DNA from 3 places in the Virgibacillus ainsalahensis genome. Region 1 is predicted to be linked to each of the others. Evidence: riboswitches for the same ligand, from Rfam matches in the RefSeq annotation. Region 1 holds a riboswitch; each other region holds the start of a gene.

Region 1 (7,325 bases):
CATCCTGCCAGATTTTCATTTTACTATTCACTTGATCAAAAATCGTCGGTCCGACAAAATAGCCTTCCCTTTTGGCGTTCTCATCTTTCCTACCATCGCGCACCAACTTAGCTCCCTCTTTTTCTCCAGTTTCAATGTAATTAAGGGTTCGTTCTTTATGACTCTCACGAATTACGGGACCGAGAAATACTCCTTCATCCAATCCGTTGCCGATTTTGATTTCATCGGCTTTTTGATGTAACAAAGATATGAATTCATCTGCGACCGTATCCTCGACAGCAACAACTGACGCAGCCATGCAACGTTCACCCGCCGAGCCAAATGCTGCATTTAGAATTTGTGTGGTTGCATTTTCCATATTAGCGTCTTTTAACACAATCGAGTGATTTTTTGCTCCGGCAAGTGCCTGCACACGCTTCAAGTTGGCAGTCCCTCGTTTATAAACATATTCGGCAACCGGCTGGGAACCAACAAAGGAGATTGCCGATATACCTTGATGATCCAATAAACCATTAACTACATCATGTGCCCCATGCACAATATTGAATACCCCTTTTGGCAATCCTGCTTCCTCCAACAACTCAGCCAATCGATTTGCCAATAAAGGTGTGCGCTCCGATGGTTTCAATATAAATGTATTACCAGTGACAATGGCCATGGGAAACATCCATGCCGGGACCATCATTGGAAAATTAAACGGCGTAATTCCACCAATGACGCCGATTGGGTAGCGATACACGCCAGATTCCAATCCCTCTGCAATTGAAGGAAGCTGTTCGCCCATCATTAGGGAAGGTGCGCCTGCAGCAAATTCCACATTTTCAATTCCACGCTGCACCTCCCCCTTTGCTTCATTAAAACTTTTTCCATTTTCAATTGTTACAATTTCCGCCAGTTCATCCCAGTGGTCCACAAGCAATTGTTGATACTTAAATAAAATACGCGCCCGTTTCGGTACTGGAACTTCCTTCCATTCATGAAAAGCTGTAGCAGCTTTCTCCACGGCTTGATCCACATCTCCCTGGGAGGAAATAGGTACATATGCAATCAATTCTCCAGTCGCCGGGTTAAAGACTTCCTCTGTCCTGTCCGATTCTGCTTCAATCCACTCTCCAGCTATGTAATTCTTCAATGTTTCGATTTTCGTTTTCGTCATCGTATAACCTCCAACTTTCTACATTTCTCCATCATTATACGCCAAATTAATAGATTAGTTATCAAAGTAACCTACCTATTCCTAAAATTCCAACCTTTAATGAAAAACCCTTATGGTGTTAAATCTAACTTGACTCCTTTTGCATTGCTTTCTCCTTCTACTTGCCGAAATACCATTTCCAAAGTGAGAAACCGATAATAATAAGACTAGTGATAAATCCATACAACCATACGGAAAGCATTGGATTAACAAACATCACAACTCACCCTTTCCCTAATTTGCCTGCGTTTGATTTTTTTCTATTTTTTCCCCTTCAGTAACTTGAGGGTTCTTCAGTATTCGTGCCAAAATCACAATCGTTGCAATACCAATAAAAGTAGCCAGTGCTCCTGCCGACATCGTACTTGGGACGATACCAGTAAAGTAGATAATCAGATAGGAAAGCAAACCGATAGTCATCGACAGTTCTGCAGCTCTTGCAGGAGCTTTCTTCTTGCTATAAATAGCATATAAAATAGGGCCCATCGTTCCCGCAGCTACGCCTGAAATCCCTATCCACATGACATCTCCCATATAAGCAGGCGGGTGCAGCACAATTAAAAATGCAGCTAAACCTACCAGTGGAACTGCCAAACGACTGATTTGCAGGGACATTTTCTGTGCTTTTTCATCACTTATATTGATAATTCCTCTTTTAACAAGGTATTTCAGAAAAATATCATTGGCAAATACGGTCGAAATGGACACGAATATTCCATCTGTTGTTGACATGGCCGCCGCAAGAATCACCACACCAAAGATTGCTACTATAATCGCAGGAAAAGCCCAAACTGCATATTCCATTAATGCCAGGTCAGCTTCCACCACATTATCACCAAGTGCCATTCTGCTATATAGCCCCCCAAATAGCACAAGTAGACAGAAAGCAGCAGTGATAACATAGGTCACAATCATTTTTCCTAAATCCTTTTCATTTTTCAGACCAAGCACTTTATTAAACAAATGCGGCGCGGAGGCAAAGGCCCATTGAATAATAATGGCACCGGAGATTGCACCAATGGAATAAAAATGAGCTGACTCAGGATTAAATACCTCCACTAAATTTCCATTTTGGGCGCTGAGGTCATCCACAATGCCGGTAAATGTCGCAGTTATACCTCCCTCCCAAAAAATGACAATCCCAGAAATAAATATAGCAAGACCAGCAATCGCCATCATGACCGCCTGGATGGCATCCGTATAGATATCAGCAAATGCTCCACCTGCAAACACATAAAGAACAACAATTGCTGTAATGAATATTAATCCGTTTGTATATGACATTCCTAGAAGATACTCAAAAATTCGTGCGCCCGCCACAAACTGGGCAGCTATATAAAAAATATTGAAAAGCAGAATCAGTCCTGTCCCCACTCTTAAAATATCACTATTATAAAAATCACCGAGCCAGTCCGGTAGGGAAAGTGATTTTTGTTCCGTATTCAGCTTTCTTACCTTTTTGGCTACCATCAACACCCCTATCGGTCCGCCCCCAATCATAGCCAAAAACAGCCAAAGATTGGATAACCCCCAGTCATGGGTCCAGCCCGGATAGCCGAGAAAAGTTGCGGCACTTAAATAGGTTGCAGCAAAGGATAGACCGAGCACATATGGCCCCAAGTTTCCCCCACCAGTAGCAAAGTCGCTGACACTCTTCGTTTTTCTGGCACTTACGAAACCAAGAACAAGCATAACAATAAGAAATATTGCAAAACCAATCCATGTATACAGCGTAATTGTACTCATTTCTGACCTCCTTTACGTATACTTTTTCGTTCATTCGTACAGGGGGGCAACTCGCCCCCCTTATTTCGACTGAATGGCAGCAAACTTTCTCGCTGGGTGATTATCAGACAAATGGGCACGCCCTTTCCCAAACATATTTTCCCTTAGCGTCTTTCCTTCATATTCCGTCCGGTAAATGCCACGTCTCTGCAGCTCAGGTACAACTAAATCCACAAACTCTCGAAATGTATCCGGTGAGTAGGTCTGTGCGATATTAAACCCATCAACATCACCTTCCACAGCCCATTCCTCGATTCGATCCGCAATTTGTTCGGGTGTACCGATAAACTTCACGGTGCCATTACCAAGCCCGTGATTTTTGACGGCCTCCCGCAGTGTCCATTTTTTATTAGGATCTTTCGTATACATATCCAGATTTCCCTGAACCGCTTCTGTTTCTATATCTTCAATATACTGATCTGGATCGTATTTGGAAAAATCAATTCCCGTGTGACCGGAAAGAAGAGAAGCTGTTCCTTCATAGCTGACATGGTTGGTCAAATCTCTATATTTCGCATACGCTTCTTCTTCCGTTGCCCCGATGATTGGCAGGATCATTGGAAAAATGAGTACATCCTCCGAGTTTCTGCCCTGTTCCTGTGTTCGCTTCCGGATGTCTGCAACATAGGCTTTTAATGCGTCCAGCGAATGATTTTTGGTAAAGACAGCCTCGGCATGTTTAGCCGCAAAGTCGCGTCCTTTTGGTGAAGCTCCTGCCTGAAATAAAACCGGAGTACGTTGGGGCGAAGGTTCGGCCAAATGCGGACCCGGTACATTAAAGAATTCGCCTTCATGATTAATCAATCGAACCTTATCAGGATGTGCAAATGTATCATTTTCTCGATCATGAACAACCGCATCATCATCCCAGCTGTGTTCCCAGAGTTTATAGACGACCTCGAGGAACTCATCGGCACGGTCATAACGGAGTTCCTTTGGAAGACGACCGGAAAGCCCGAGATTAACTGCTTCGCTTTCGAGATAAGATGTCACCACATTCCATGCAACCCTTCCCTCCGTTAAATGATCAAGTGTTGATAATTGTCTCGCAAGTGCGTATGGTTGCGCATATGTAGCGGAAATCGTTGGCGCAAAGCCAAGATTTTCAGTTACCGCGGCCATTGCGGAAATTGGGATCAGCGGATCATGGGCTGGAAGTTGGACAGCATGTTGAGCAGCTGCTTCATGACTATTCCCATATACACTGTACGTCCCTAGAACATCGGCGATAAACATTGCATCAAATTTCCCGCGTTCTAAAACTTTTGCTGTTTCCGTCCAATAAGACAGTCGGTTATGATTTGTCCCCTGATCTTTTTCATGTTTCCACAATCCCGTGGAGTGTGGGGAAGGTGAATTTTGAATAAATCCATTTAAGTGAATTTGTTTTGTCATTGTTAGAACTCCTTTTCCCTTGTTTTTAAGTGGTCTTTGCTTACGACTTAAGCCTCGTCGTAAGCATTTAATGCATTCACACTATGTGCAATTGCTGATCCTGCTTTTAAAGCTACCGCTACAAAAATAGCTTCAGAAATTTCCTCTAGAGTTGCTCCTGTTTTCTTAGCATTTTTCGTATGCAAGTCAATACAATAAGCGCACCCTGTTGTATGTGCTGACGCCACTGCAATTAACTCTTTTTCCTTTTCTGTCAGTTTACCTGCCTTGATGGCCTTTTGATCAAATCCCGCAAATGCCTTGAATGTATCACCATTGAGTTCACCAAATTCCTTAAGTCTGTTGAAATAGGATGCTTTATAAAGCTCATCATCACCTTGCCCGTCAAATGCATTCAGGGCGTTCACACAGTGTGCGGCTGCCGATCCTGCCTTTAATGCTATTGCCACAAAAATAGCTTCCGCCACTTCCTCTTTATCAGCATCATTTTTCTTTGCATTACCCACATGTAAATCAATACAGTACGGGCAGCCAGTTATGTGTGCCACCGCCACGGCAATTAATTCCTTCGATTTTACGGACAAATTCCCTTTTGCCAATGCCTTGTCATTAAATGCAAAAAAGGATTGAAATACTTCTGGAGCATATTCCTTTAATTCAGTAATCCGGTTAAAATACGATTTTTTGTACAAGCTATCAGTCTTTGTCAATGTAATCTCTCCTCATAAATTTTTAATTTTGGTTTGTAATGTGTAATGTGTGATAAATTAATAGACAGGTCATGAAGGTAATTTATTGCTTTTTTAACCACCTCCCTAAAATTAATTAAACTTACCTTATGAAATTACTTGGTTTTCAAACAATATTATACCCAGTAATTGATTCCTATCTATTCCAATTAGAATGAAAAAAACCTCTCCCGATGAGGAAGAGGTTAAATTTCTTTACACACTTACTCATCTTTCAAGCGGATGCTTGCTGGAATTAGCACCGTTTTACTGTATTTCAAGTAACGGTTGCTGCGGGATCACAGGACCAGTTCCTCCCCCGACTCTTGATAAGGAATTGCTTTATTTAATTTTTAAATTTTTAAGATTTCTTCACATCTTATCGGATACTAGTAAAACTGTCAAGTGAAGTTTTTGTTTTTTCAGCAGTTAAACCAAGAGTTTCTCTAAGAAAACAGTGAAATATATTAGAAGTATAGCGAAAACCCTGACTTTACACTAATTTATCTAACAAAAATGATATAACCACAATATAGTGTTGGCACTACAATCAGTATAACAGTGCGTTATATTTCCCATTCTACTCCGATGTATCATTGTCCTCCGGCGCTTGTTGAATTAAAGCTTCCGGAATCATTTCAAAGCCTTCAATCACCGTGTTTTCTTCCACTTCCATCATCAAGAAACGTTTTCCATTGAAATGAACTTGACGGACATGGCTTAAGTCTTGTGGACTTATGGAGATATTCGCTATTTTCGTCTCTATTTTGATAGATTTTGAAGTATATTTCGGTACAATGTTGTTTGCTTTAAACTCATAACGTTCATCATCAATCACCGTTTTAAAAGCGGACTCAACCTTTTCGGTGTTAACATCTTCTATTCCACTGCTTGTTAAAACCTGTTCCACATCTTTATAGTCTAATTTCGGTATATCTTCCTCTTCATGTTCTTCTGTGACCCGATGAATCTCTTCGTATACATTCGAAAGTGTGGATGTATTGATTTTTTGATCACCAGCTACGTTTTTCACAATTTCCTCAAAAACTAATTTATCCTGTGCAGCAGTCATAATTTCTTCCGCATTTAAAACTTCTTCTATAAAATGATAATTCAGTTCATTCTTCTTCCCTGACGAATAAAGAACATGGTTGACATCCGCAGCATTATCCGTGATAGAAGGAAATAGAAATCCTGATATGGGAGCTTTTAAATTGATAATTGGATCTACAACAATATTATATTTAAATTCCTTTTCGACATAATCAAAAAGTAATTCTTTTTTCGGATCCTGCGTTTTGTTCATACTGCATAAAATAAAGGGATGGGAATAAACCCTGTCCCGTTCACTTTCTTCCGCCTCGTCACTCATGTTCTTCATCGGTTTCATATATTCTCCCCGAATAAAGGTTACAACAATATCCATTTCGTATTGTTTATCCTTCAGCATTTTTTCTACGAGCTGAAGCATATGCCCCTTCCATTCTTCTGTATCATTACTTAAAAGACCTTGATGGAGAATGAGCTGACTGTTGTTTTCCACATCACGCTGAAACTTTAATTCAAATAACTTTTCATCCAATTGACCGGATAATACTTTTTTAAAATTGTCCATAAACAACTCTTTCTGATCAATCTCCAGCATTTCAAATGGCGAACTCTGGTGATGGTAAATATCACTGGATTCTTTCATGATGTACACATTAAAAATTTCATCTATTTTCAATAAATCATTATCCACTTTAAATTGTTTACGGATATTTGCTATATCTTTTTTGTCCAAAGTTGTTCCACTCCTAAATTGGTAATCAGTGCGTTGTATTTCCCTATATACATTCTATCATTTTATCATAGATACCAGTTGCATCATTCCACTCACTAACCCAATTTTTTTAAAACCATGTATCCCTTTCCCTTTTCGTGTATATTTATAGTAGTATATAAAAATGACACAGGAACAGCTTGATTATATGGAAATGGGGGCAAATGATGAGAAAAATTATTTTATCGACAGAGAGTGGCGCAGATATACCGGAAGATTTAGCTTTAGAACATGATGTTCAAGTCGTCCCAATGCACGTCATCATGGATGGTGAGGATTATTTGGATGGTTCCCTTCCCGTACAGGAAATCTATGACTATTATGACCGTACCAAAAATATACCATCTACAACATCTACAAATTCCCATGAATATCATAATTTTTTCACAAAGATAAATGC
Region 2 (7,325 bases), 810 kb from region 1:
AGGATATAATGCATGCCGAAATTTCAAAAGTAGCCGATTTAGCCAACCGCGGCCAAAAAAAGGCGAATTTCCATGTGTTGCGGGAAACTGTCATGCCGGCACTATTAACAGAAAATGGATTTATTGATAACCGGAATGATGCAGCCTTTATGAAGGATAATGCATGGCGGGAAAAAGTAGCTCAGGGTCATGTAAACGGATTGGCCAGGGCATTTAACCTCCGCCGTAAACAAGGAAACACTGAAACAACTTACAAAGTGATTGCCGGTTCTTTTAAAACAAAAGAAAATGCGAACACCCGCATCACTTTACTACGTAATAAAGGCATTGAATCATTCATGATTGCAGATACAATTTCAGGTTCCCGTTGGTATCGTGTACAAGCAGGTGCCTTCACCTTCCGAAAAAATGCAGAAAACCAATTGAGCAAAGTCAAAAAAGCAGGCATCCAAGACGCGTTCATCGCTTAGTATCAGAATTATCACAGGTAACGGGAGAATTAACCTTTTCAAACATAATATACAAAGGAGAATGAGCAATGGAAGAAAATAAACGCCCTTTTACATTTGAGGAGATTATGGAACAGAATGAGCGGCGCATTCATTTTCATATTAACCGCCTGCATATTCGTGATGATAATCAGGAGTTTTACCGGGAAGGGTTATTTGCATTGTGGAATGCCTATGAATCCTATCAGCCGGATAAAGGACCTATGGCAACGTACTTTAACTATATTATCCGGAACCGGCTGATTGATTTGATCCGAAAAGAAAACAGAACAAATGAAATCAAGGATCAATTCATACAGGAAAATAAAGTGGAATACACCGATGGCAATCATATCAGGGGAACAGAAGGTACAACACCCATTCCCGGCCAAACAGACATACTTTTAGAAGATACAGCGCTATGGCAGCAATTAAAAACCGCCCTTACACAAAATCAGTGGAAATGGGTATATTATCACATCATTGACGGTATACCTTTAAAAGAAATTGCCATTCAGGAAAATACAACAATGGAAGCCGTGAAAAGCTGGGGTAAACAAGTGAGAAAGAAATTAAGGGACGAGAAATTCCGTGAAAGGATAAACTGGGCTCCCCCTGTAAACATGTAGCGTGGTCTTTTTTCAAGGCCACGTTTTTTTGAATGTAAGAAACCAATATAGCGGCTAAGAGCATGCCACCATCTTCTATAATGAACCAGCTAATCTAACCAGAAGACTGTTCTCTAAAAGACCTGGGACTGCGATTACTCGTCCCACCAAAAAGATCTGGGACTGCGATTACTCGTCCCACCAAAAAGATCTGGGACTGCGATTACTCACCACCCCGAAAGAAATTATTTCTTTTAACACAAAAGATATAAAAGACGACGTAACTGCTGGGTTGATTTCCGCAGCGGGTACACCGACCTCATTTCAAGTTATATCGTCTTTTATATCAACTACAACGCAACAGGCAATAACATTTAGCTAATGAGCCAACCAAAAAAATATAATCTTGGTTGATGGTGGAAATGTATAGATCTAAAGCTTCGTGCGAAAATTATAAGGAAAGGAGAGATTTAGGATGAATCATTTCAAGTTATTCGCCGTAAAATTCATTGCCTCCCTAATCCTGTTGTATTTGATATTAGGACTCGGATTTGGCATGGAATTTGTCAATGTTTTTTGGGTCACTCTAACATTAAGCGTCCTTGCCTATTTAGGAGATCTGTTTATTTTACCGAGAATTAGTAATGTATTCGCAACGATTTCTGATTTTGTACTAGCATTTGTCGTCATTTATTTTATGAGCTATGGTGTAACTGCCGGCGGAGATTGGTTTGCGGCTTCATTAATCGCAGCAGCCGGTAATACTGTATGCGAATATTTTTATCACATCTATATCATGGCCAATAGGGAAGGACAACGCAATTGGGATCCTACAAAAAGAATGCTAAATGTGGAAACAGAGGCTGCTGAGGAAACACATCCTTTTGATTCAGATCAACGAAAGAAATAGGGAGGAGTCCGAACGGAAGATACAGGTAAAGTTTTGTGTGGGCGCAGTACCATTGGGGATAAGCGCAAGACTTTTTGGCGCGAGCGCAGAACCCACGCCCGTGAACGCAGAACATTCGCTATTGAGCGCAAGACTCCGGGTGTGAGCGAAGAACCTACGACTGCGAACGCAGGATCTTCCGTTAGAAGCGCAGTACTGGGGCAGGTAAAATTCACCCATACACCTGCTACATCCACCACATCACAAACCATGGTGCAATAATTGAAACAACCACTGCACTTACAACCATGGCGATGGTGCTGACAGACCCTTCCAATGGATCCCGTTCCATTGCGACTGCTGTACCAATCGCGTGACTCGCACCCCCGATACCTACACCAGTGCCGATATGATGCGCTACCCCAGTATATTTAAATGCAACTGAGCTAAGCATCGTTCCACCAATCCCTGCAATCATTACAAAGACAGCTGCCAAAGAATCGACGCCTCCAAGGGAATCAGCAACCCCCATGGCAACAGGAGTTGTTGTATTTTTGGGTATAAGGGAGTAAATAATTGTTTCGTCCACCCCCACCCATTTTGCTAGGATCAAACCGGTGGATACACCGACAAAAGCTCCGACAACCGTTCCAGTAATAACCGGGAGCGCCAGCTTTTTCAAGGTCTTGTGTTGCTGGTAAAGCGGATAGGCCAGAGCCACTACCGCGGGGCCAAGCAAATGATTAATCCATTCTCCGCCAATCATATACGTCTCATAAGGAATATGGAAAATCAGCAAAAAAGTGATAATGATTGTTGTTGCGATAAAAACAGGAGCCATAAATGTATAACGCCATTTCCAATAAACCCGCAGTGCAAACAGATAAGCGAAAAGGGTGCCGATAATAGAAATAAATCCAATAAGCAAATTATTCATGGCTTCTTTCCCTCTTATGCATGAACATCTGGCTCACATGGCCGGCAGAAACCATCACCATCAGTGTACTGGAAAGTCCGATAATCACAAGAAGCAGTCCTTTTCCCGCAAACAAATCAAAATAATTCATTGCTCCGACCGTGGCAGGAATAAAAAACAAGGCCAAATGCTTAATCATAAACTGTGCACCCTTTTCAACCCAAGCCGTCTTGATAGTACCTGTCATCAATAAAATAAACAGAAGAATCAGCCCGATGACACTTCCCGGTATAAAAAGGTTAAAAATTTGCTGAATCCACGTCCCTACAGTATATAAACCATATAAAGCAGCGATATGGATGATTATTTTGAAAACATTTAACACATAAGATCACTCCAATTTTTCTCTTCATTCCATCTAGTATAGCAAAAATACGGGACCACGAGAAGATTTTGAAAGTTTGGAGGATAGAGACAAATTTCCCTATACTAATGTTACCCTAACTTCTTATACTGGTCGGAGCTTATCCCCACTCAAAAATAACCCGAGTGATGTGGCCACCCGGGTTACCATATGCTAATTATTTGTTTTGTCATTTCTTATTATTTCCAAACTTCCTCAGCAATATCAACAACATGGCGGATTTTATTCCATTGTTCTTCTTCCGTTAAGTTATTTCCTTCTTCCGTTGAAGCAAATCCGCATTGCGGGCTGAGAGAAAGCTGCTCATATGGTACATATTCTGCTGCTTCCTGGATTCGCTTTTTGATTGCTTCTTTATTTTCCAGCTCTGGAAACTTGGAAGTGATTAATCCAAGTACCACATGGATATCATCCCTGTTTACATATCGAAGCGGTTCAAAACCGCCAGAACGTTCATCATCAAATTCAAGGAAAAGCCCATCGACAGCAAGCCCCCCAAAAATCGTTTCCGATGCAGCGTCATAAGATCCTGAGCTGAAATAATGGGACCGGTAATTGCCTCGGCAAATATGCATCGTGATCAGCATATCGTCCGGACGATCAGCTATTGATTCATTGATGACTTGTTTACAGATTTCACGCAACTTGGCAGGTTCAAAACCCCTTTCTCTTAATGATGCTTCCCCTTCTTCTGATAAAAAAGAAGCCCAGGACGTATCATCAAGCTGCAGGTAGCGGCAGCCCGCATCGTAAAATGCCTGGATTGCTTTTTTATAGGCATTGATAACATCCGGCACAAGAGCGTTAATGTTTTCATAAAGCTCTGGATCTACTCCTGCACGAACCAATAGCATATTCGGACTTGGAATTGTCTGTTTAGCAACATGATTCTCTCCCACAATACTATGTAGAAATTTATAATCGTCGAGAAATGGATGCTCCTCACTGAAGTCGACCTTGCCGGAAACCCGGATGGAATGTTTCTTTGTTTCAATCCCATCAAACTTCAGCCCTGTATCTGGGTCAAAGCCTTCTACACCTACAAGATTCTCTAAAAAGTCAAAATGCCACCAGGCACGTCGAAACTCTCCATCCGTAATTGACTTAAGTCCTGCTTCCTTTTGCTTTTCCACAAGATTACGAATTTCTTCATCCTCGATTTGACGCAGCTGTTCTGCGGTAATTTCCGCCTTTCCTCTTTGTTCCCTCGCCCGCTTAATCCGTTCCGGTCTCAGGAAGCTTCCAACATGATCCCCTTTAAATGGCGCTTTATGATTTACTTTTGTTGTCATATTACCTCTCCTTTAAAGTTTTTAGAAATTAGAAAGAACCCCTTCCAATAAGAAGAGGCTCTGTTAATAACTGTGTCGTCTTCTTATCTTTCAAGTTTCATCAACTTGCTAGAAGTAGCACCTTGTTTAAAACAGGTTGCTGAGGCGTCAACGGGCTAGTCCCTCATCCTCTCTTGATAAGTTTTCTATTTAATTATCGCAAATTACTATAATTAATATATTAACAGCTTTCGTGAAAAACAGCAAAACATTTCGACAATTTTCTCTAAAACAACTCGCCAGCAAATAAATCCTTCACTTCACTTTTCCGACTCCCAAAGCCAAATGCTCCCAAAGAATATTTTCCACGAACTCTCCTTGTTCTTCCTTACAGTCAACAATTAAAATGGTCTCCGGATGGCAGCCAGAAATGAAACGAGAGTAACGCAAATTAAGCTGCGTCACTCTCGTTATGACTATATTAATCCCATTGATATGGAGTTTGCTGGTAGACATAGTAATTCAGCCAATTTGAAAAAAGCAGATGTGTATGAGAACGCCATGTGTTTCGTGGCTGTTCATTTACATCATCATTAGGAAAATAGTTTTCCGGTAAATCGACGTCCAGTCCTTTATCAAGATCACGTGCATATTCCTCCGCAAGCGTTGTGGCATCATACTCTAGATGACCGGTAACCATAATATGTTTTGCATCCTCAGATAGGATAATAAATGCCTCATCATCTTCGGTGGAAGAAAGCAGGAATAAGCGTGGATCCTGTCTGACTTCTTCTATGGGAACTTCGGTGTATCTAGAATGCGGTGCCCGGAAAACTTCATCAAAACCACGTACAAGATTTATCGTTGGATCCGCTATATGATGCTTATAAACACCGGTTAATTTTTTCGACAGCTCATTTTTACCAATTCCGTAATGATAATATAATGCAGCCTGGGCGCCCCAACAAATGTTCAAAACGGAAGTCACATTCTGTTTCGTCCATTCCATGATTTCCGTCAGTTCCTCCCAATAGTCCACGTTCTCAAATTGCAGGTGCTCAATCGGGGCACCGGTAACAATCATTCCATCGAAACGGCGTTCTTTAACTTCCTCAAAGGTCGTATAAAACGTATCCAGGTGAGAGGTGCTGGTATTTTTGGATTCATGTGTCTCCATTCTCAAGAAAGAAATATTCACCTGTAATGGTGTATTTCCCAATAACCGCAGAAGTTGTAATTCCGTTCGTTCTTTTTCCGGCATCAGATTTAGAATAAGTATATTTAGTGGGCGAATGTCCTGGGATTTTGCCCGGTCCTCGTCCATCACAAAGATTTTCTCCTGTTTTAATCGCTGGGTTGCAGGCAAAGTTTTCGGTACATTTATCGGCAACTGATATCTCTCCCTCTACAATCATATAATAATGTATTCTATTATAGAGTTAATAAAATATTTGCGCAATTGGTATGGACAAATTATTTCGAATGGACATTACCCTGTCTTTCTTCCCACATCCATTTCGCCACCGATAAAAGATCCCCAAAATTCATATCCGCTTCCTTCTTGTTTTCCATTCGCTCACCAACAAGTACTGTCCGCACACCAGCTTCCTTCCCTGCTTGAATGTCCGGTAGGCGGTCACCAACCATATAGCTTTCCGCCAAATCAATAGCATACTTTTGGGCAAGATCCAGTATCATTTGTGGTTTCGGTTTGCGACAGGAACATCCCGCCTTTGGCTTGTGGGGGCAGTATGCGATATCATCGATACTTGCACCAAAAGTCCTCAGATCGTCTTCCATCCTTTTATGTACCGCCTGCAATCCAGTTTCCTGCATAAATCCAAGGCCAATTCCTCCCTGATTCGTTACAACAAACACTTTAAATCCCATATCATTAAAGATTTTCACCGCTTCTCCAACACCTTCCAGCAAATAAAAATCCTTTGGTTTGTTCACAAATTTCACACGGCTGCTGAGCACTTCATTAATTACACCATCACGATCGAGAAACATCCCTTTCTCCATACCATCACCTTTTCTTCACTATTATATAAATGGCACTGTCCAAAAGGGGGAAGACCCTCCTGAGACAGCACCATGTTTCATTTAAAATTTCAATTCCTTAGGATCCTCACCTTTTTTGTTCATCAACCGGACCTGAACCGGCTCAATCTCCAATACGACCAGGTTCGGATCATCAGGTCCATCGAAATAAATCTTCAGTTCTTCATTCCATACCTCTTTTTTCATCGCTTCGGAATCATTCAAGGAAACCTCTCCCTGATATTCCACATATTCATCACCAAAACCTTCACCTTCATATCCTAGCAGAATATGGGTGAATGGATTTGCTTCGATTTCTTCCGTTTTATCTGTATCCTTGCTGGTTGGGGTGTATAGTTTCATATCTTTATGAAAAAAAGTCATATACCTTGAATGAGGTTTATTATTCTTTACCGTTGCCATCGGGCCGACATGACTATTTTCAAGAATATTTTCAACAGCTGATTTAATTTCACTTTGACTCAATACTATTCACTCCTTTTGACTATAAGTAGTTATAGTATTCCTTCCATGAACAGAAATAAACATTAGAACCCTCACTAGAAGCATATAAGAAATGAAGCAAAAAACCCAAACCGCTATTAACAGTTAAGGTTTCTTACAACAGCTATCTTCCACAAGCCTCTCTGGTTTTTAAGGTTGGTTTGCCCCTAGAAAGGGTAGCA
Region 3 (7,325 bases), 720 kb from region 1:
ATCTTAACGATGTGCTGTCACTCTCATCCCTTATGTTTCGAATGAAGTCCAATGCGATGTTACTAACCATAATTACAACCGTATCGGCACTTGCAATTGGATTGTTATCTTTAAGCTATATCACCTATTACTCGACAGAAAAAACCGCTGAACAATCTGTGCCCAATCACTTTTCAATGATTAACACAGATGATGCTGAAGCATTTACAAATGCTCTAGCGGACAATCAAATCCCATACAATGAAACCCGTATTGATGTGATCCAGGTGGAAGCAGACGTATCACAAATACTGGAGAAGAAAATGGAAAATGTACAATTCGATCCTAGTATCATGGATCTTGCTGTTGTGAGTGATGAAGATGTGGAAGGTTTTGACGTAGCCTCTAACGACATCCTTTTCGCCGGCTACAACCAGGCAATGCAACAGATGATGTCCTTTAAAGAAGACGGCCAAATTGAATTAAAAGGAAATAATGAAACCATCGAACAAAATTATTTGGGATTGGATGATGCTTCCATTCTCCATAGCTATTTCACATATGGTCTTCCGGTCGCTATTGTAGACGAATCAACCTACGAAAAACTAAGACAGGATATAGATCCATCTATCCAGAGAGAATCCACGGTGTATATCGGGATTGATATGGATAAACATACAGATATGAAAGAAGCGAATGAGATTTTTCAGGGATTTGATTTTGAATATGGCAATAGTTCACGGCTTGAAGCAAGCAACTCCCAAAAGATGAATATGGGTCTGTACATGTTTATTGTTGGATTCCTAGGCCTTGCTTTCCTCATTACATCCGGTTGTATTCTTTACTTCAAACAAATGGACGAAAGTGAGAATGAGCGGTCAAATTATACGATTTTAAGAAAGCTTGGTTTCACACGTGGTGACCTGTTACGTGGTATTCAAGCCAAGCAGTTATTCAACTTCGGGATCCCCTTAATAATTGGATTATCTCATAGTTACTTTGCTGTAAAATCCGGGTGGTTCCTGTTCGGGACAGAACTATGGACACCGATGATTCTTGTGATGCTCGTGTACACCGCATTGTATTCCATTTTCGGGATACTCTCTGTACTCTATTATAAGCGGGTTATCAAAGAAGCACTTTAATAGTGAAAAAACAAAGCTCCAGCTGCTCAGAAAGCACTGGAGCTTTTTGATTCTGGTTTTGAATGGTATCTCTACCGGACTTTTAAGAAACCAACATGGAGGCGTATAGCATGCCGCCACCATTGTATGAAAACAGCTAATTTAACCAGAAAGCTGTTTTCTAAAAAACTTGGGACTGCGATTACGCTTCCCACCGAAAAGATTTGGGACTGCGGTTACTTGCCCCACCGAAAGGATTCGTTGTTTTTTGACACAAAAGATATAATGTGCGCCGTTACATACCGCTACGGAAATACACTTCGCGCACCTTAGGGCTCGCGCTGAGCCTCCTCGCTCGCAAAAAACGCTCACTGCGGGGTCTCATCGTCTTCACTTTCCCGCTGGAGTCTTCGTGTATTTCCTCCGCTGGTAAGATGCTTTGCAACTTATAGTATTTATTCATTGCTTGATTTAAGTCACTTAATAGTTATGCACTTTTATGATGGTTGATTGGAGCGGAGGACCGTTGGAAAAGCAACAGTTGAGGATCCCGCAGAGTGAATTAAAGAACATAGCAGGTACGTGTCGCCCCCCCCTCGAGGTCCGCGAAGTGTATCAGGCTGCGGTTTAAGCAACAACAATCTTCATAAAAATCTTTGCCTAAATAACGAGAATTGTCAGTATTATGTATCATTATTAAGATGGACGCAGTATTGAGTAGATATAGCCATTTATTTAGTTTATTCGCCAAAAAAAGCGCCATATCGGCATTTGTATATTTTTGCTCTTATTGATATATTAAAAAAGTTGCGCTTTCATGTGAAAAACTATACAAGATAAGGAGTTGATATTCATGGCATCTAATCAGACTACAGGTCACACAAACAATGAAGCGTCAGGGGATGACTATTCACTCGACAGGGTGCCGCGTGACAAGAGAAATATGGGATGGCTAAGTATTACCAATATTACGTTCGGAATTGCAACGGCAATTTTCTACTTCCAAATGGGTAGTGTAATGGCACTACAGTTTGGTGCAATTAACGCAATTATATCAGCTATATACGCAATTGTTGTTGCCGGCATATTGGGAACATTTATTGCATATCTATCTGCAAAATCGGGGATGAACGTAAACTTACTATCCCGTGGTGGCGGATTTGGCTATATTGGAGCGTCTCTAACCTCATTTATCTATGCCACGAATTTTATTATGTATTGTGCGCTGGAAGGCATGATATTAGTCACTGCCGTCCACGAATTCTTCCCAGTTATCCCACAATGGGCGTTAATTATTTTCTTTGGATCACTCGTCATTCCGTTAAACTGGTTTGGGATCAAGCAATTGGATAAACTGCAAAAATGGTCGCTGCCTTTGTTCGGCGTTTTTTTAATTGCAGCAATCGTAATGGCCTCAATGACACCTTCCCTCTATGAAGGTAGCTTCTGGACCTATATGCCAGAAGGGGTTCAAGTAGGTGGTACAGCGCTATTGCTTTGTATCGGGATGCAGCACGGGATCATGGGACTGACACCGTTGCTCGCTTCTGATTATGCCCGTTTTCTTAAACCGAAAGATACGAAATTTGGCATCTTTGCCATTGGCTTTATTCCGCAAATCTTCTGTTTTGGTGTGATGGGAGGTCTTGGTATCTGGTTTGGTGTTCGCCTGGGAGAACCGAATCCTGGTGTATACATCGTACTACTGCTAGGTATCTGGGGTGTTTTATTTACAATGATCACACAGGTAAGAATCAATATTACCAACATCTACAGTGGTTCTCTTTCCCTGTCTTCCTTTTTTGAAAACATCTTTAAATTTACACCGGGCAGACGTTTCTGGGTAGTTATTACAGGTATCTCTGCGATTGTCTTAATGCTTGGTGGCATCGTGAATCATCTGGAAATGGCAATGACATTCCAAGGGGTCTTTTTGATGACATGGGCTGCTATTCTAGTAACAGATGCGGTCATCGTCAAGCGAATTCTTAAGATTGGCCCAGGCTATTATGAAGCCAAACAGGAAAACCTGCATAAGTGGAACCCTGTTGGTGTTGCATCATTATTGATAGCCAGTGGTTTAGGAACAATTGCTGCATTAGGCTATATGGGTACGTTCCTGCAAAGTACTGCCGCATTCTTTGCAGCAATACTTGCAGCGATTCTTACCGTAGTCCTTGCAATTACAACAAAAGGTAAATTCTATATCATAAAAGAAAACCCTGATGTTCACAAACAAGATTATATCGCATAAAAATAAACCCTCTACTCGTGTGAGTAGAGGGTTTTGTTTTTATTATTTTTGATTCTGATCATATTTTACTGCTAAATCGAAATGGTGTTGTTCATGGATTGCTACTAAGTGAATGCTTTGAATGACGTTTGGGTAGTGGGCAATCGGGTCGGGATAGCGAATTTGGCCGGCCACACGTTCATCGATAGCAGCAACTTTTTCCTTCAATTTGGCTGTTTCGGTGTTGAGCAGCTGCCAAACCTCTGTGAAGTGGTATTTCTGACTCAGATTATTTGGCGGTATTAACAGAAAAGGCGCTTTCATTGGTCGTTTCTTCGTTTGCTTGTATTCCTCATAAATATTATGACTCTTTGTTTGATACGGACGTTTCTTGCGTAGATGTGCATAAGGCTGCATCACTGGAAGATAAAAAATGGAAACCCTTCGCACTAACCTTACCATAAGCACGAGATGATAGACTGTCTCGCCAATCGACCATTTATCCGTTAGTGGACGTTCCCATGCGTCCTCCACCTTTTCATCTATGTACCGAAAAAAATCATTACGTTGGTCTTCTACCAGCTGAAAATAAAATTGCATCTGCTCACTTTTCAAGGGATATTCACCTTCTAAACCTATAATGGATATTTCGTTCTCCTTGTGAAATCTGTTTATCTACGACTTACAATTCAATGCCTTATTCCGCAATTACCTGCCCCGTTCATGAAAATATTTATTGCACAAATTCAATCGTTTTAGCTGTTCTCTCAGCAGTTGCTTTCCCCATTATTTGCTCTACAAGGTAGAGTGCCATATTAATTCCTGAAGAGACCCCGCCGGAAGAAATGAAGTTACCATCATGCACAACTTTACTATCGGATAAAACGCGAATATGAGGATACTTTTCTTGTACAATTTTCAACGCTGAGTGGTGGGTAGTAGCTTTCTTTCCATCTAATAATCCAGTTTCACCTAATATGTACGCTCCGGTGCAGACGGAACAGATATATTCAATCGTTTTATGTTTCATCATCCAATCTTTTATCTTTCCCTTTGATTTAAAACTCCTGCATTGCTACTCCTCCTATGTATATAACTATTTCTACGCTATTGACCACATTCCTGCTTATTTAACAACTCTGCTATTACACTGAAATAAATTTCATGCAAAAATCGCTTGACTATTCTACTAATTCTGATAAGATTAATGACAATTACATAAATAGCTACTTCTTATCCAGAGAGAGGGAGGGACTGACCCGATGAGCTCTCGGCAACCGGTCTTAGAAGGGATTTTCCCCTTTTAAAACACGGTGCCAATTTCAGAGGAATGAATGCATTCCGAAGATGGGAAGGGGACGTGATGTCTAAGATTACCGCCCTTCCCCTTCATGGAGAAGGGCTTTTGTGTAAATAATAATAAAGGAGCGGATTATAAATGGCTGTACAAACAGTTAAGGCAAATGCAACACTCAAAGAAAATGTATTGGTGGAGACAGAAGCAAGGGGCCACAAACTGACCATTGATGAGCCGGCAAATCTTGGTGGAACCGACAAAGGCATGAATCCAGTGGAGGTGCTACTTTCCGGACTCGGCGCATGCCAGTCCATTGTCGCCCGTACCTATGCGGAAAAATTCGATATCAATCTGAACGCATTTTCCGTGGAGCTGGAAGGTGACATAGATCTTGACGGATTCCTTGGCAAAAGTGATGTCCGCCCGGGCTTTTCCACCATCCGCTATACCTACCACATCGAGACAGATGCACCCGAGGAGAAAGTGAATGAGTTTGTTGCATTCATCGAAAAACACTGCCCTGTCGGTGATACCATCGCCAACACAGTAGAAGTTGTATCTGGAGGGGTAGTGATCGAGAATCCGGTTGGGCAAAAATAAACAAAGAGCGCGCCGATTCATGAAAAGCAGATGATCTCAATCTATTGAATAAAACAGAATGCATCTTTCTTTATTATGTAACCACGAATAGTGTTATAATTAACTCACAAAGGAGGATGATTTCTATGTTGTCAAATAAGTTACAAGAAGCATTAATTAACCAAATGAACAACGAGTTTGCAGCATCCCATGAGTACATGGCGATGGCATCCTACTGTGAAACGAACAGCTATGATGGTTTTGCTAATTTCTTTATCCAGCAGGCGAAGGAAGAGCGTTACCACGGCATGAAAATTTACAATTACTTGAACGATCGTGGGATTCATGCGAAGTTTAAAGCACTTCCTGCACCGAAAAATGATTATGGTTCCGTTCTGGATACGTTCAAAAAAGGCCGAGAACAGGAAAGAGAAGTAACAAAATCATTCTATGAAATATCAGATATTGCAATGGATGAGAAGGAACATATGACATTATCCTTTGTCAGATGGTTCCTGGATGAACAGGTTGAAGAAGAGTCCATGTTTGAAACGCATATTGACTATATGGAGCGTATCAAAGATGATAATAATGCACTGTTTATCTATGAACAGCAGCTTGCCAAGCGGGAGTTTGACGAAGAAGATTAATTGGATAGATCAATAGAAAACTGCACTCCAAATCCGGGTGCAGTTTTCTATTGATCTGTAAAAATACCTATGGTTATTGATTCAATTAACATTCTCCAGGAATCGGGACTCATCGGGGGGATGAACGACTGAACGAAGAAGAAAAGCTGTCATTCGGTCACTCATCATGGGGATGAACGACTGAACGAAGAAGAAGAGCTGTCATTCGGGCACTCATCAGGGGGATGAACGACAGAACGAAGATGAAAAGCTGTCATTCGGGCACTCATCAGGGGGATGAACGACTGAACGAAGAAGAAAAGCTGTCATTCGGGCACTTATCAAGAGGATGAACAACCGAACGAAGAAAAAGAACCGACATTCGGGCACTTATCATGGGGATGAACGACTGAACGAAGATGAAAAGCTGTCATTCGGGCACTCATCAAGAGGATGAACAACCGAACGAAGAAAAAGAACCGACATTCGGGCACTCATCAAGGGGATGAACGACTGAACGAAGATGAAAAGCTGTCATTCGGGCACTCATCATGGGGATGAACGACTGAACGAAGAAAAAGAGCTGTCATTCGGTCACTCATCATGGGGATGAACGACAGAACGAAGAAGAAGAGCTGGCATTCGGGCACTCATCAAGGGGATGAACGACTGAACGAAGAAAAAGAGCTGTCATTCGGTCACTCATCATGGGGATGAACGACTGAACGAAGATGAAAAGCTGTCATTCGGGCACTCATCAAGAGGATGAACAACCGAACGAAGAGAAAGGGCCGTCATTCGGGCACTCATCATGGGGATGAACGACTGAACGAAGAGGAAGAACCGGCTTTCGGGCACTTATCAGGGGGATGAACGACTGAACGAAGAAGAAAAGCTGTCATTCGGGCACTCATCAGGGGGATGAACGACTGAACGAGGAGAAAGAGCCGGCTTTCGGGCACTTATCAGGTGAATGAACGACCGAACGAAGGAGAGCTGTCATAATGATTGTATATCAACGAAAAATAGCATACCAATCACTATGCGATTTGGTATGCTATTTAACTTGTTCATTTACATTTGCAACATCTTTTTATTAGCGATTTGAAATTGCAGATCTGCTACATTTTCTATAAATTTTTTATCATGTGATACAAACAGAATGGTTCCTTTATAGGAAGTGATAAAGCGTTCCAGTGCTTCAATAGCACGGATGTCTAAGAAATTAGTCGGTTCGTCTAACAGTAAAATGTTATATTCCCCTAAGAAAAGTTTGCAAAGTTGTAGACGGGTTGCTTCTCCACCACTTAATGACTTCACGCTTTTTTGTATATCTGTTCCGACAAACATCATGGAATGCAAAACACTTCGCAGAAATCCTTCATCATATGCAGAGCGGTTTTTCACAAATTGCAGCACCGTTTCATCACTGGTAAATTGATAGCTCATTTGACGGAAGTAACCTATCTTTGCTTTTGGTGAAA

The links. Region 1 has a riboswitch for S-adenosylmethionine ahead of ACZ427_RS14255 (carboxymuconolactone decarboxylase family protein). Riboswitches for the same ligand answer to the same signal wherever they lie in the genome.
Region 2: it holds a riboswitch for S-adenosylmethionine, as region 1 does, so the genes downstream of both, ACZ427_RS18490 (5-methyltetrahydropteroyltriglutamate--homocysteine S-methyltransferase) here and ACZ427_RS14255 (carboxymuconolactone decarboxylase family protein) in region 1, are expected to answer to the same signal.
Region 3: it holds a riboswitch for S-adenosylmethionine, as region 1 does, so the genes downstream of both, ACZ427_RS18070 (OsmC family protein) here and ACZ427_RS14255 (carboxymuconolactone decarboxylase family protein) in region 1, are expected to answer to the same signal.

What each region holds. Positions count from the first base shown of each region.
Region 1 covers NZ_AP043943.1:2,911,916-2,919,240, forward strand. The annotation lists gene ACZ427_RS14240 (CoA-acylating methylmalonate-semialdehyde dehydrogenase) at 1-1,156, opposite strand, end outside; gene ACZ427_RS14245 (sodium:solute symporter family protein) at 1,430-2,941, opposite strand; gene ACZ427_RS14250 (LLM class flavin-dependent oxidoreductase) at 3,002-4,375, opposite strand; gene ACZ427_RS14255 (carboxymuconolactone decarboxylase family protein) at 4,423-5,091, opposite strand; SAM riboswitch class I at 5,329-5,439, opposite strand; gene ACZ427_RS14260 (DUF4317 domain-containing protein) at 5,684-6,886, opposite strand; gene ACZ427_RS14265 (DegV family protein) at 7,093-7,325, shown strand, end outside.
Region 2 covers NZ_AP043943.1:3,720,940-3,728,264, reverse strand. The annotation lists gene ACZ427_RS18515 (N-acetylmuramoyl-L-alanine amidase) at 1-470, shown strand, start outside; gene ACZ427_RS18510 (sigma-70 family RNA polymerase sigma factor) at 539-1,117, shown strand; gene ACZ427_RS18505 (DUF2512 family protein) at 1,572-2,006, shown strand; gene ACZ427_RS18500 (LrgB family protein) at 2,233-2,922, opposite strand; gene ACZ427_RS18495 (CidA/LrgA family protein) at 2,915-3,286, opposite strand; gene ACZ427_RS18490 (5-methyltetrahydropteroyltriglutamate--homocysteine S-methyltransferase) at 3,505-4,617, opposite strand; SAM riboswitch class I at 4,698-4,800, opposite strand; gene metA (homoserine O-acetyltransferase MetA) at 5,078-5,986, opposite strand; gene ACZ427_RS18480 (D-glycero-alpha-D-manno-heptose-1,7-bisphosphate 7-phosphatase) at 6,070-6,621, opposite strand; gene ACZ427_RS18475 (pyridoxamine 5'-phosphate oxidase family protein) at 6,703-7,125, opposite strand.
Region 3 covers NZ_AP043943.1:3,636,074-3,643,398, reverse strand. The annotation lists gene ACZ427_RS18090 (ABC transporter permease) at 1-1,124, shown strand, start outside; gene ACZ427_RS18085 (purine-cytosine permease family protein) at 1,957-3,357, shown strand; gene ACZ427_RS18080 (DinB family protein) at 3,400-3,936, opposite strand; gene ACZ427_RS18075 (DJ-1/PfpI family protein) at 4,070-4,369, opposite strand; SAM riboswitch class I at 4,567-4,690, shown strand; gene ACZ427_RS18070 (OsmC family protein) at 4,775-5,233, shown strand; gene ACZ427_RS18065 (ferritin) at 5,359-5,862, shown strand; gene ACZ427_RS18060 (Msr family ABC-F type ribosomal protection protein) at 6,916-7,325, opposite strand, start outside.